DNA from 3 places in the Serratia sp. Ae19-1 genome. Region 2 is predicted to be linked to each of the others. Evidence: predicted binding sites of a transcription regulator. Region 2 holds the regulator's gene; each other region holds the start of a gene.
What was found. The regulator CRP, encoded in region 2, controls carbon source genes, mostly activating them, when cyclic AMP is high. The targets are predictions, from matches to a motif close to ATGTGANNNNNNTCACAT.
Positions count from the first base shown of each region.

Region 1: a site for CRP is predicted at 2,620-2,637, ahead of udp (uridine phosphorylase). Genes of this name have one in related genera too.
Region 3: a site for CRP is predicted at 2,567-2,584, ahead of deoC (deoxyribose-phosphate aldolase). Genes of this name have one in related genera too.

Region 1 covers NZ_JBCHWD010000002.1:349,959-354,777, forward strand. Annotated here, with positions in the region: gene rmuC (DNA recombination protein RmuC) at 1-72, opposite strand, end outside; gene AAIE04_RS07015 (DedA family protein) at 213-743, opposite strand; gene AAIE04_RS07020 (tyrosine-protein phosphatase) at 823-1,605, opposite strand; gene udp (uridine phosphorylase) at 1,735-2,496, opposite strand; gene AAIE04_RS07030 (dienelactone hydrolase family protein) at 2,984-3,811, shown strand; gene metE (5-methyltetrahydropteroyltriglutamate--homocysteine S-methyltransferase) at 3,895-4,819, opposite strand, start outside.
Region 2 covers NZ_JBCHWD010000002.1:951,713-956,531, forward strand. Annotated here, with positions in the region: gene AAIE04_RS09760 (YccS/YhfK family putative transporter) at 1-1,824, opposite strand, end outside; gene crp (cAMP-activated global transcriptional regulator CRP) at 1,874-2,506, opposite strand; gene AAIE04_RS09770 (OsmC family protein) at 2,889-3,296, shown strand; gene AAIE04_RS09775 (phosphoribulokinase) at 3,335-4,204, opposite strand; gene AAIE04_RS09780 (YheU family protein) at 4,356-4,589, opposite strand; gene AAIE04_RS09785 (hydrolase) at 4,586-4,819, opposite strand, start outside.
Region 3 covers NZ_JBCHWD010000005.1:325,694-330,512, forward strand. Annotated here, with positions in the region: gene deoB (phosphopentomutase) at 1-105, opposite strand, end outside; gene deoA (thymidine phosphorylase) at 176-1,498, opposite strand; gene deoC (deoxyribose-phosphate aldolase) at 1,565-2,344, opposite strand; gene AAIE04_RS16715 (NupC/NupG family nucleoside CNT transporter) at 2,715-3,992, opposite strand; gene AAIE04_RS16720 (TatD family hydrolase) at 4,177-4,819, opposite strand, start outside.

The DNA.
Region 1 (4,819 bases), 600 kb from region 2:
ACTGGCGATCAGCCACCCCAACAGCATGCCGATCGCTACGCCGCCAATCCCATAAATCAGACTGGTATCCACCCTGCCTCCTGTTGCACCTTGCCGTTGCGGCGTTTTGCACGCCCATTGCCCGTCACGTTAAGGGGAGGCTGTATGGATGTCCAGCCTGATTTTGCCGGCCACGCACAATATTGCGCGGCGCTGCGCAATTTAGCGAGAAATCAACCCAGCCACTGACTGAGCCACTTGATGCCGAATGCCCCCGGCGCCAGAATGCCGAACGCCCAGATCATCGCCGACGTGACGTTGGCCAGTTGGAAGTAGCGCTGCGGCATGCCGCAAATGCCGCCCACCAGCGGCACCACGGCGCGCAGCGGGCCGAAGAAGCGGCCGATGAAAATGCCCAGCACGCCCCAGCGTTCAAAGAACGCGTGCCCGCGCGCCAGCAACTGCGGATTGCGCGACAGCGGCCACATATGGGCCACGCGATCCTGATAGTGGTAGCCGATCCAGTAAGAGAGCCAGTCGCCGAAAAATGCCCCGACGGCGGCGGCGGCCCAAATCGGCCAAAAGGCGATGCCGCTTTCGCCGATCAGCGCGCCCAGCGCCAGCAGGATCACCGTGGCCGGCAACAGCAGCGACAAAAACGCCAACGACTCGCCGAACGCCAGGAAAAAAATGATGGGAATGGCCCAGCCTTCGTGCTGACGCACGACGTCGCTGACCCAGTTGATAACGTCATTGAGGCTCAATGCGGGGCTCCTGATACGCGATAATTCACCGCTTAGGATAGGCCGGGGCGAGTTAAACCCCGGTTAAACACGCGGCGATTTACTCGAGGTAGAACGCCTGCAGCGCTTCGCGCTGTGCCGCGCCCAGACCGTATTCCGCCTCCAGCCAGCGGTCGGTGGAGCCGTATTGCTGACGGATGCAGCCCAGCGCGGTCATCAGGAACTCCTCACGCGCGCTGAGCACGTAGGCGAATTGCTCCAGCGCCGCCGCATTCAGCTTGATAGACAGCTGATCCAGCATCTGCTCGCGGAAAGCGGCCAGCGTGGTTTCGGTCAGCAGATAGTCTTCCAGCACGGTCGCTTCGTCGGCACCCAGCGCGAACAGCACCAGCGCCGAGCCGACACCGGTGCGATCCTTGCCGACCGCGCAATGCTGCACGATGGCGCCACCGCCGGGATTGCTCAGCAGCTGCGCCAGTCGCTGATAGGCCGCATTGCCGAACGGCAGGCGGCGATACAGTTCCAGCATGAACGCGCGGGCGTCGAAAGCGGCCAGCGTTTCGTTGGTGAGCTTCTCCAGGTTGGCGTTGACTTCGCTGCTCAGCGGGTTGGCCGGCACGTGATAATAGTCGGCGCCATTCCACAGAATATCCGGCTTGGCCTGCACTTCGTCGGCATCGCGATAGTCCAGCACCGAACGCACCGGCACACCGGCGAGAAAGGCGCAGTCGTTTTCCGTCAGCCGCTCGAGGGAACCAGAGCGAAACAGCAGGCCGCGCTTGATGCGGCGTCCATCGGCCACGCCGTTGCCGCCGAAGTCACGGAAATTGATGCCACCGTCGAGCGGCGCAAGCGAAGGATGAAGCAGGATCTGGGCGGTCATAAACGTCCTCGTTGTTGTTGTTCTGACAACGCGCGGCGGCCATCGGCGCAGCGCTGAGGAGTATCACCGTAACAGATTAGTCGCGAATGGAAAAACGAGCCGCGTCGGCGGCCCGTTCAGGGAAGGTGATTACAGCAGGCGACGAGCGGCGTCCACCACGATCTGCACCGCTTTGCTTTCGGTGTTTTTCATGGTCTCGGCGTTCGGGATCTCTTGCTGGGTGCGGTTGACGATCACCCCAGCCACCATGCCGGCGCGCAGGCCCTGGCTGGCGCACATGGTCAGCAGCGTGGCGGATTCCATTTCATAGTTCATCACGCCCATCGCCTGCCACTCTTCCATCGAGCCTTTGAAACGGCTGACCACGCGGCCGGAGTAGGTATCGTAACGTTCCTGGCCCGGGTAGAAAGTATCGGAAGAGGCGGTTACGCCAATGTGGGTGGTCGCGCCGCTGGCTTTGGCCGCTTCCACCAGCGCGGTGGTGCAGGCGAAGTCCGCGACCGCCGGGAACTCCATCGGCGCAAAGTGCAGGCTGGCGCCGTCGAGGCGTACCGCCGCCGTGGTGACCAGCACGTCACCGACGTTGATGTTCGCCTGAATGGCGCCGGTGGTGCCGATGCGCAGGAAGGTGCGGATGCCCAACTGCGCCAGCTCCTCCACCGCGATAGAGGTAGACGGGCCGCCGATGCCGGTGGAGCAGACGATCACCGCCTTGCCGTCCAGCTCCGCGCGCCAGGTGGTGAATTCACGATGGGAGGCCAGATGCACCGGATTTTCCATCAGCTTGGCAATCTTCTCTACGCGCTGCGGATCGCCCGGCACGATGGCAAGCTGGGCCCCTTGTAAATCGTTCTTGGTGAGGCCGAGATGAAAAACGTCAGACTGAGACATACGAGACTCCTCATGGATCATGTTTATTGGGAGGAACAAAAAAGCACTCTACTGAAAATCGTCGCCTATTTTCGTGACGACAGTCACTATGAAAAAAGAAACAAATTACATGCTACATATTTTTTGTGATTTTTATCACAAAATAACAAGGCAGCGCCGCCAGCACTCTCTTGCTGAACCTCAGTCTAGCCGACAAAGCTTGCCACCTCTCCCCGTTGGTTGCCGGTTGAAACTATTTAGCTCAACAACCAGAAATAACCCTATCTTATCGGCTGCTTAGGGACAAAAAAGCCATCTAACGCACCTTATGGCAATTACGTGGGCCAAAACCCGCAATAACATGATAAAAAGCGCCTAAAAATGCCGTAAAGCCAGATAATTAGCCGTTTTTTATCGACTTGTCCGAAAGTGCTCCACGCAGCGCCAATAATGGGTAATCTTTCCTATAGTTAATCTCAGCGCTTTTTTCTATTGCACGGAGACCGCAATGAAAACCGAACATGTGATGACATTAGAACAGGCTCAGGGGGGATTCGCCCCGGCCGCCGCGCCGTTGGCCGCCTCCGCGATTATCACGGATGAACAGGGCATTCACGCCGGGCAAACGACCATCCCTTCTCAGGGAGACGCGCTGCCGGCCTACGTCGCCAAACCCGCCGACCATAACGGCCCCTTCCCCATCGTGCTGGTGGTGCAGGAAATCTTCGGCGTACATGAACATATTCAGGATCTGTGCCGCCGCCTGGCGAAACAGGGCTATCTGGCGATCGCGCCCGAGCTCTATTTCCGCCAGGGCGACGCCAATGACTACACCGATATCGGCGAGCTGTTCCAGCAACTGGTGACCAAGGTGCCGGATCGCCAGGTGCTGTCGGATCTGGACCACGCCGCGCACTGGGCCATCCGCCACGGCGGCGACGCCGGCAAGCTGGCGATCACCGGCTTCTGCTGGGGCGGCCGCATTACCTGGCTGTATGCGGCGCACAACCCGCAGTTGAAGGCGGCGGTCGCCTGGTACGGCAAGCTGGTGGGTGAAAAAACGCTGAATTCACCGAAGCATCCGGTCGATGTCGCCACCCACCTGTCGGCGCCGGTGCTGGGGCTGTATGGCGGGCAGGACAGCAGTATTCCGCTGGAGACGGTGGAAACCATGCGTCAGGCGATCCGCGCCGCCAACGCTGATGCTGAAATCGTGGTGTACCCCGGCGTCGGGCACGCGTTCAACGCCGACTATCGCCCCAGCTACAACGCCGAAGCGGCGCAGGACGGTTGGCAGCGCATGCTGGCGTGGTTCGCCCAGCACGGCGTCAAGTAACCTCCCCCGCATAAAAAAGGGCGCCGAAGCGCCCAATCATCACACCAGTAAATCTATAAGCGGCGGTCAATCCGCCGCACTCATCACGCCTGCTCGCGCAGGCGCTGCGCCGCCAATACCATGTTGGCCAGCGACTGGCGGGTTTCCGGCCAGCCGCGGGTTTTCAGGCCGCAATCCGGGTTGACCCACAGGCGTTCCGCCGGGATATTCTGCGCGGCTTTACGCAGCAACGCTTCAATCCATTCCACGCTCGGCACGTTCGGCGAGTGGATGTCGTAGACGCCCGGCCCGATTTCGTTCGGGTATTCGAACTCTTTGAAGGCTTCCAGCAGATCCATATCGGAACGCGAGGTCTCGATAGTGATCACGTCGGCGTCCAGCGCGGCGATGGAGTCCATGATGTCGTTGAACTCGCAATAACACATGTGGGTGTGGATCTGGGTATCATCCCGCGCCACGGCGGCGTTCAACTTGAAGGCGTCCACCGCCCAGTTCAGATAGGCGGCCCAATCGGATTGACGCAGCGGCAGCCCTTCGCGCAGCGCAGGTTCGTCGATCTGAATGATGCCGATGCCGGCTTTTTCCAAATCTTCCACCTCGTCACGCAGTGCCAGCGCAATCTGCTTGGCGATCACTTCGCGGGTCACGTCTTCACGCGGGAACGACCAACACAGGATGGTCACCGGCCCGGTCAACATGCCTTTTACCGGCTTGTCGGTCAGAGACTGGGCGAATTTGGCCCATTCGACGGTGATGGCTTCCGGGCGGCTGACATCGCCGATGATCACCGGCGGCTTCACGCAGCGGGAACCGTAGCTCTGCACCCAGCCGTTCTGGGTAAACACGAAGCCGTCCAGGTTCTCGCCGAAATATTCCACCATGTCGTTGCGCTCGGCTTCACCGTGCACCAGCACGTCCAGCCCGAGGCGCTCCTGCTCAACGATCGCCTGTTTGATGTGCTCACCGATGCTGGTGCGGTAGTTGCTGCCGTCCAGACGGCCCAGCTTG
Region 2 (4,819 bases):
CGCCAGCTTCGGCGTCAGCATGTAGTGCTCGCGCGCCAGAATGGTCATGGCGTTCAGGTGCTCGACGATGAACTGGCTGTGAGTGACCCACAGCCGCATGTCAGCCAGATAGTTCGAGGCGAATCCCGGTTCCTGCATCGCCTGATTGAGCGCGGTGAACAGCGCATTGTGCGCCTGGTTGACCTGCATGCGGGCGTAGGCCAGCGAGGCGGCGTCCGGCTCGGGTTGCTTCAGCATCAGCCGCAGCGCGGCCTGATCGTTCTCCAGCGCCTGATGGGCATTTTTGCGCAGCAGCCCGCTTTGCCACTGCGGCCACAGCCAAATGGTGCCGCCGAACGCCAGCACGCAGCCGATCAGCGTATCGATCAGGCGCGGCACCAGAAAATGCGAGCCGTTCAGCGCCAGCAGCTGCAGGGTGTAAACCGCCGTGACCGTAAAGCCGATCACCGACAGCCCGTAGTTCTTGCGCGAAACCAGGTAGGCCAGCAGGGTGATCACCAGCATGATGCTCAGCGTTTCCCCTTCCGGTAACTGCAGCTGCAGCAGACCCGCCGCCAGCAACAGGCCGGCGATCGTGCCCAGCGCACGGTGCTGAATGCGCACCCGGGTGGCGTTATAGCCGTTTTGACTCACCAGCATGATGGTGAGCAGGATCCAGTAAGGCTTCGGCAGGTTGAATACCGCCCCCAGGCTGCTGCCGACCGCCAGCGTTACCCCCAGCCGCGCGGCATTGCGCAGGGCGGTGGATTTGAACGACAGGTAGCTGGCCAACGCCGGCCAAAACGGCAGGCGGTGCTGGCTGGGCATCAAATCGCGGCGGTACAGCGGGTGCTGGGTGCGCAGCAGGCGGGCGATGCGGCTGAAATGGTAGTAGCAAAACTGGCCGACCGGGTTGTCGGGATGCTGCGCCGCCATTTTTTCCAGCGCTGCCAGCTCGTGCGTCATGGAAAAGCGCTTCGAATGTTGATGGTAGAGAATATCGTGCGCCACCACGCGCAGCCGGCCGGCGATCACCTGGGCGTTGCGGCGAATGATTGCTTCGGCCTGGCTCTGCTCCATCAGCTTCTGCACTTCTTCCGGCAGATGCAGGCTGACGGTGATGTGCTCCTGCAGGTCCATCGCCACCTGAAAGGCGCGCTGCAGGCGCTTTTGATCGAGGTTGTTGGCGTGCGGCAGGAAATTAAGCTGTTGGTACAGTAGGCTGATCAGATCCATCACCTTTTGCTGGCGCACCAGCAGCGGCGGCAGCGCGGTTTGCGGGTCGGTGTGTTGGGTCAGCAGCGAATACTTGGCTTCGAAGTAGTCCGCCAGTTCCAGATAAAGCTGGCTCAACGTCTCGCGCATTGGCTGCTCTTTCCACAGTTTGAACCAGAACCAGGTGAATAAGCCGTACCAGGCGGTGCCGATGACGTACAACAACGGCGCCTGCCAGATTGGTACCGTGCCGGCCATGCTGAGAGCGAAGATGGCGGCCACCAGCGCCGCCGGCAACAGCCGGGCGTGCAGCGGGCTGATTTCGCCAGTGACGCCGAGCAACAGCGCCAGACCCAGCATCAGTGCCGGCAGCGGCAGATGCCACAGCAGGGCCTGTTGCAGCAGCAGGCTGCTGAGGGCGAACAGCGCACCGCCGACGATCAGCCGTTTAAAGAAGCGCTTATGCGGCGTGTCGAGACCGGCGATATTGCAGCAGGCGGGCACCAGAGAGAACATCAGGCCGAGCTGCAGTTGGCCGATCAGCAGGCCGAACAGCACCGGCAAGCACAACACCAGCGTTTGTCGCAGTGCGTAATTGACTTCCGGGTGGTAGATCAGACGACGCCACATGGCAGCGAGCAGATAAAAAACGGCGCAGATTGCGCCGTTTTTTCAGGGATTAACGGGTGCCGTAGACGACAATGGTTTTGCCGTGGGCGGAAATCAGATTTTGGTCTTCCAGCATTTTCAGAATACGGCCAACGGTTTCGCGCGAGCAGCCGACGATCTGGCCGATTTCCTGACGGGTGATTTTGATCTGCATGCCGTCCGGGTGAGTCATGGCGTCGGGTTGCTTCGCCAGATTCAGCAAGGTTTGCGCGATGCGGCCGGTAACGTCCAGGAAGGCGAGGTTGCCCACTTTTTCGGAAGTGACCTGCAGGCGGCTCGCCATTTGGGCGGACAGACGCATCAGGATGTCCGGGTTCACCTGGATCAGCTGGCGGAATTTCTTGTAGGAAATTTCGGCCACTTCACAGGCGGTTTTCGCGCGAACCCAGGCGCTGCGCTCCTGGCCCTCTTCGAACAATCCGAGCTCGCCGATGAAATCCCCCTGGTTGAGGTAGGACAAGATCATCTCTTTACCTTCTTCATCCTTGATCAGCACCGCGACGGAGCCTTTCACGATGTAGTAAAGCGTTTCGGCCTTTTCACCTTGGTGAATCAGCGTACTCTTCGATGGATATTTGTGGATATGGCAATGAGACAGGAACCATTCGAGAGTAGGGTCTGTTTGCGGTTTGCCGAGAACCATTCGCTGTTATCCTCTGTTGTTATCGCTGCCTTGTGTCACAGGGGTCAGAGTTCCCTGTAAAACCCGCCTGTAGCCGCTGTTATGAGCGAGGGCTACCGGCAAGTTTTGAGGCGTGTCATAAAAATACGCTGTCGCTCTAGCATATTAACTTGCCGTAAGCGCTGCAAGCTACATTCTGTTAACATACCGGTAAAGGAGCCTTTCTCTGGGCGTTTCCCTGAAATGCAGTGTCCCGGAAAGATTTATTGCGGCTCTGTTTGTAGCACAGAGTAAGGCGGGTGTCTCGTGTTGTCTCGCTTCAGCATGATTAGCATCAGGTTACGTTGCCTGTTTCTATGCGAAAGCGTACTCTGATTTTAAGAAATCAACCGGAGTGACCAGAATGCAGGCAAGAGTTAAATGGGTGGAAGGGTTAACGTTTTTGGGTGAATCGGCCTCCGGCCATCAGGTACTGATGGACGGCAACGCCGGCGATAAAGCGCCCAGCCCGATGGAGATGGTGCTGATGTCGGTAGGCGGCTGCAGCGCGATCGACGTGGTGTCCATCCTGCAAAAAGGGCGCAATGACGTGCGCGATTGCGAGGTGAAGCTGACCTCCGAGCGCCGCGAAGAAGCCCCGCGGCTGTTCACCCATATCAACCTGCACTTCATCGTCACCGGTCAGGATCTGACCGACAAGATCGTAGAGCGTGCGGTGAACCTGTCGGCGGAGAAATACTGCTCGGTGGCGCTGATGCTCAACAAAGCCGCTACGGTGACCCACAGCTTCGAGATCCGCCAGCCGGCGTAATCGAGACGGAGCGCGGCCAGCCGCCGCGCTCAACGCGCTTATTCGATCTTCTTGCCTTCCAGCAGCCGCTGCACCAGCGGCGCCATGATCAGCTCCATCGCCAACCCCATCTTGCCGCCCGGCACCACCAGCGTATTGATGTGCGAAATAAACGATCCTTGCAGCATCGCCAGCAAATAGGGGAAGTCTATCTGATCCAGCCCGCGGAAGTGGATCACCACGAAGCTTTCATCCAGTGACGGAATGGCCTTGGCGGCGAACGGGTTGGAGGTGTCCACCGTCGGCACGCGCTGGAAGTTGATGTGGGTGCGCGAGAACTGCGGCGTGATGTAGTTGATGTAGTCTTCCATCGAACGCACCACCGAATCCATTACCGCTTCGCGGGAGTGGCCGCGCTCGCCGGTATCGCGGATCAGCTTCTGGATCCATTCCAGGTTGACGATCGGCACCACGCCGACCAGCAGATCGACATGTTTGGCCACGTCATGGTGCTCGGTGACCACGCCGCCGTGCAGCCCCTCGTAGAACAGCACGTCGGTCGGCGCCGGCAGCGGCTCCCACGGGGTGAAGGTGCCCGGCACCTGATTGTATGGCACCGCTTCGTCGTAGGTGTGCAGGTACTTGCGCGAACGGCCGGTGCCGTTCTTGCCGTAGTCGATAAAGCTTTGCTGCAGCAGGCCGAAGTCGTTGGCCTCGGGGCCGAAATAGCTGATGTGTCTGCCCAGATCGCGCGCCTTGCGGATCGCCGCGTCCATCTCCGGCCGGGTATAGCGGTGGAAACTGTCGCCCTCCAGCTCGGCGGCGCGAATGTTGAGCTGCTGGAAGATTTTGCGGAACGCCACGCTGGTGGTGGTGGTGCCGGCGCCGCTGGAACCGGTCACCGCGATAACGGGATGTTTGGCAGACATGGTGGTTGTCACTCCGTGTTGAATGCGCCGGCGTCAGGGGATTATTGTGGCTCTTGTTGACGCTCTCTATGTCAGGAAAAAATGGTGCGCGCTGGTTTGCAATGCCCCATTGTTACCTGATTTTTTCCGTCAGTCATAGAACCGAGCGCCACTAAATTTCTTCCTGCCCGGCGCGGAACTGGCCGCGCGGCATGATGTTGACGCTCTCGTGCAGTTCCGACCACACCAGCACCACGTCGCCGTTTTTCAGCTGGCGGCGCACGTCCTCCACCTTCTGCTCCAGCGAGCGCTCGTGCTCGCCATAATCGGTGCCTTCGCGCAGTACAAAGGATTCGATCAGGCTATTCAGGGTATCGGTTGTCAGCTCTTGCCAGGGAATGATCACGTCGGGATGTCCAGATAAGGGGAAAGCCAGGCCGGAATGCGATGCTCCAGCCACATGTGCGGTTTTTTCAGCGTGCCGCCGACGAAGCCGACGTGGCCGCCGTACTCGGTCAACTGGTATTCGATATTGCGCGGCAGGCCGGCGACGTCGGGGATCACCTCATGGGTCATGAAGGGATCGTCCTTCGCATGGATGATCAGCAGCGGCGTCTGGACAGCCGGCAACAGCGG
Region 3 (4,819 bases), on a different contig from region 2:
GGCGATGTGGCCCAGAGTGTCGGAACCCTGGTCGCCAAAACGTTCGGCGTCTTCGCTGGCGCCGATGCCGAAGGAGTCCAATACCATAATAAATGTGCGTTTCATCTGTGCTCTCCTGCGTGTTCTCACGCTTTGGACGGCCGCGAAAAAGCCGCGGCCATTCCTGATTCTTGGGTTATTCCGTGATGCGCTTATACACCACCGGCGTCGCTTCCGGCGCCTTATCGCTCAGCGTCATCGCGCTGCGCACCGCATCGGCCGCCTGCTGCCAGCTCTCTTCATCATTGGCGTGGATCATCGCCAGCGGCTGCTGGGCATCCACCTTATCGCCCAGGCGCGCCACCTCGGTCAGACCGACGCTGTAATCGATGGCGTCGCTCGCCCGGCGGCGGCCGCCACCCAGCGAAACCACCGCCATGCCCAGCGCGCGGGTATCCATAGCGCTGATGATGCCTGGCTTTTCAGCATACACCGGCTTGCTCAGCGTCGCCGCCGGCAGATAGCTATCATAGCGTTCGACGAAGTCTATCGGCCCCTGCTGCGCCGCCACCATGCGGCCAAACACCTCCGCCGCCTTGCCGTTGTCCAGCACCGCCTGCAGTTTGGCGCGCGCGTCGGCCTCATCTTGCGCCAGGCCGCCGGACAGCAGCATCTCGACGCACAGCGCCAGCGTCACTTCCAGCAGACGCGGATTGCGGTATTCGCCGGTCAGGAAGCGCACCGCTTCGCGCACTTCCACCGCGTTACCGGCGCTGGAGGCCAGCACCTGGTTCATGTCGGTCAGCAGCGCGGTGGTCTTGCAGCCCGCGCCGTTGGCCACGCCGACGATCGCCTGCGCCAGATCTTGCGACAGGGCGTAGGTCGGCATAAAGGCGCCGGAACCGACCTTCACGTCCATCACCAGCGCATCCAGCCCTTCCGCCAGCTTCTTGGCCAGAATGGAGGCGGTGATCAGCGGGATCGAATCCACGGTGGCGGTGATGTCGCGGGTGGCGTAAAAACGTTTGTCCGCCGGCGCCAGCGAGCTGGTCTGGCCGATGATCGCCACGCCGACGTCCTGAATGATTTTACGGAAGGCGTTATCGTCCGGGAAAATATTGAAGCCCGGAATGGCTTCCAGTTTGTCCAGCGTGCCGCCGGTATGCCCCAGGCCGCGGCCGGAGATCATCGGCACATAGCCGCCGCAGGCCGCCACCATCGGGCCGAGCATCAGCGACGTCACGTCGCCCACGCCGCCGGTCGAATGCTTGTCGACGATCGGGCCATTCAGCGCCAGGCTCTTCCAGTCCAGCACGGTGCCGGAATCGCGCATCGCCATGGTGAGCGCCACGCGCTCCGGCATGCTCATGTCGTGGAAATAAATGGTCATCGCCAGCGCGGCGATCTGCCCTTCCGACACCACGTTGTCGCGAATGCCGTTGATGAAAAAGCGGATTTCCGCTTCGCTTAACGGCTGGCCGTCGCGTTTTTTACGAATAATTTCTTGAGCCAGGAACAAGGCATCCCCCTGTGTCGCCGAGAGTCGGTGCAGACGGGCGCGCCTGGCGCCCGCCAACGAAATCGATCAGTAGCCGCCACCGGCGGTCTGGGTCTGGTGGCCCAGCGCGGTCAGCAAGCTGGCCAGCAGGCTGGAAGCGCCAAAGCGGAAATGCCGCGCGTCGGCCCAGCCCTCGCCCAGAATACGATCGGCAAGTTGCAGATAATGCAGCGCGTCTTCCGCGGTGCGCACGCCGCCGGCCGGCTTGAAGCCCACCGTCTTCGCCACGCCCATATCGCGGATCACCGACATCATCAGCTCGGCGCTCTCCAGTGTGGCGTTAACCGGCACCTTGCCGGTGGAGGTCTTGATAAAGTCAGCCCCGGCCTTGATGGCGATCTCGGACGCCTTGCGGATCAAATCGGCCTGTTTCAGTTCGCCGGTTTCGATGATCACTTTCAGCAGCACGTTGGCCGCCTGGCAAGCCTGTTTGCACTGTTTCACCAGCTCGAAGCCAACCTGCTCGTTGCCGGCAATCAGCGCACGGTAAGGGAACACCACGTCCACTTCATCCGCACCATAGGCGATCGCCGCGCGAGTTTCCGCCAGCGCGATGTCGATATCGTCATTGCCATGCGGGAAGTTGGTCACGGTGGCGATACGAATGTCCGGCGTGCCTTGCTCGCGCAGCGCCTTACGCGCCACCGGGATAAAACGCGGGTAAATGCAGATGGCCGCCGTGTGGCCGGCCGGGCTGTTGGCCTGACGACAGAGCGCGATCACTTTCTCATCGGTGTCGTCATCATTCAGCGTGGTTAAATCCATCAGGTTCAGCGCACGTTGCGCTGCTGCGGTTAATTCGGTCATAAAACTCTCCAACTGAGTACCTGGGTGTTGGCGAGCGGACTTGGTTCCATGAAGATAGCGCTGGGGAACGGCGTTCCCGCGGCGGCAACTGAGATCCTTCTCACCGCACATGGCCACCCGCCTTGCGGCCGGCCAGTAATAGCTATTTGAACACGAATGCCGGGGGCGATTCGCGTTCAGCGTCACACTATATGAAATAGCACTGTAACAGACCGGAATTATATGTGAAGAACATCACAAAATAACGCGATATCGTTCACAAATTCGCTAAAGAAGCGGCTGAAGATCGCGGGTGCGGCAAGCACCCGCGTTGCTTAGAGTATAGGCGGAGTCCCGCGATCGGTCGCACCGTCGCGGGCTCAGGGATGGCTTACAGCGCCAGGAAGAAGCCGGCGATGGTGGCGCTCATCAGGTTGGACAGCGTGCCCGCCGCCACGGCCTTCAGACCGAAGCGCGCAATGTCATGGCGTCGGTTAGGCGCCATGCTGCCCAAACCGCCCAGCAGGATCGCCACCGAGGAGAGGTTGGCGAAACCGCACAGCGCAAAGGAGATGATCGCCTTGGTGTGGGCCGACAGCACTTGCAGGCCTTCCGCCGCCACCACGTCGTCCGGACGCAGATAGGCGCCGAAGTTCATGTAGGCGACGAACTCGTTGACGATGATCTTCTGGCCGATAAACGAACCGGCGGTCATCGCCTCGCTCCACGGCACGCCGATCAGGAAGGCGATCGGCGAGAACACCCAGCCGAGGATCAGTTCGAGCGACAGCTGCGGATAATCGAACCAGCCGCCGATACCGCCGAGAATGCCGTTAAGCAAGGCGATCAGCGCGATAAACGCCAGCAGCATCGCACCGACGTTCAGCGCCAGCTGCATGCCGGAAGCCGCACCGGAAGCCGCCGCGTCGATCACGTTGGCCGGACGATCTTCTTCGGCGATCAGCTTCATCGCATCGTCTTTATCGTGGGTCTGCTCAGTTTCCGGCACCATCAGCTTGGCGAACAACAGCCCGCCCGGCGCCGCCATGAAGGACGCGGCGATCAGGTATTCCAGCGGCACGCCCATCTGCGCGTACCCCGCCAACACCGAACCGGCCACCGAGGCCAGGCCGCCGCACATCACGGCGAACAGTTCCGATTGGCTCATGGTGGCGATATACGGACGCACCACCAGCGGCGCTTCGGTCTGGCCGACGAAAATGTTGGCGGTCGCCGACAGCGATTCGGTGCGCGAAGTGCCCAGCAGCTTATGCAGGCCGCCGCCCAGAACGCGGATCACCAACTGCATGATGCCGAGGTAGTACAGCACCGCAATCAGCGAGGAGAAGAACACGATCACCGGCAGGACGCGCAGCGCGAACACGAAGCCACCGCCGCCGAACACCTCGAACATCTTGTCGGACACCAGCCCGCCGAAGATGAACGAAATGCCCTGATTGCCGTAGGCGATAACGTTTGCCACACCGTTAGACATACTGCCGAGGATGCTGCGGCCCAGCGGCACGTACAGCACCAGCGCACCGATGCCGACCTGAATGATGAACGCCCACACGACGGTGCGCAGTTTGATGGCCCGGCGGTTGCTGGAGAGCAGCACCGCAATGGCGATCAGCACCGCCATGCCAACCAGACTCATGATGAGTTGCATGCAAAGTTTCCCTGTTGCAAAAAATAAAATACATCCCTGCTCATGAAGAGAGGTCTGCTATTGGAGAGTTTCGGGGGGGATTATACTGAGCGAGGTCACCCTCGCACCGATTTATGTCACAAATGTATACAACGAGACGCAAATGAAAATCTTATAACGTGACGCAGGTCACGTTATGGTCATCTCAGTTCGGCATGGCGAACAGCGCCTGAGTATTGCGTTGCAGGTGGGCGGCGATCTCGTCGGCCGGTTCCGGCCGCAGCGCGCACAGCGTTTGAAACACCTCGGCGGCGCGTTCGGGGCGATTCGGCTGCCCCTGATAGCCGGCCAGCGGCATATCCGGCGCATCGGTCTCCAGCAGCAGCGCCTCGAGCGGCAGCTGCGCCATCACGCCGCGCGTTTTCTGCGCCCGCTCATAGGTGATAGTGCCGCCCACGCCGATATAATAGCCAAGGCGAATAAACGCCTGTGCCTGCGACAGGCTGCCGGCGAAGCCGTGCACCACGCCGCGACGCGGCAGCTGTATGCGCCGCAGCGCCGCGGCCAGCTGATCGTGAGTGCGGCGCGAGTGCAGGATCACCGGCAGGTCATGCTGTTTCGCCAGCCTCAGTTGGGCCAGCAGCACGCTTTGCTGCCGCTCGAACTGCGGGTTGTCCATATACAGATCGAGCCCGATTTCCCCCACCGCCACCAGCTTGTGCGGCCGTTCGGCCAGCAACGCCGCCAGCTGTTCCAACTGCGGTTCATGATGCTGCGCGATATACAGCGGGTGCAGCCCCAGCGCGGCGAACAGCGGCGCGTGCTCCTGCGCCAGCCGCAGCACCCGC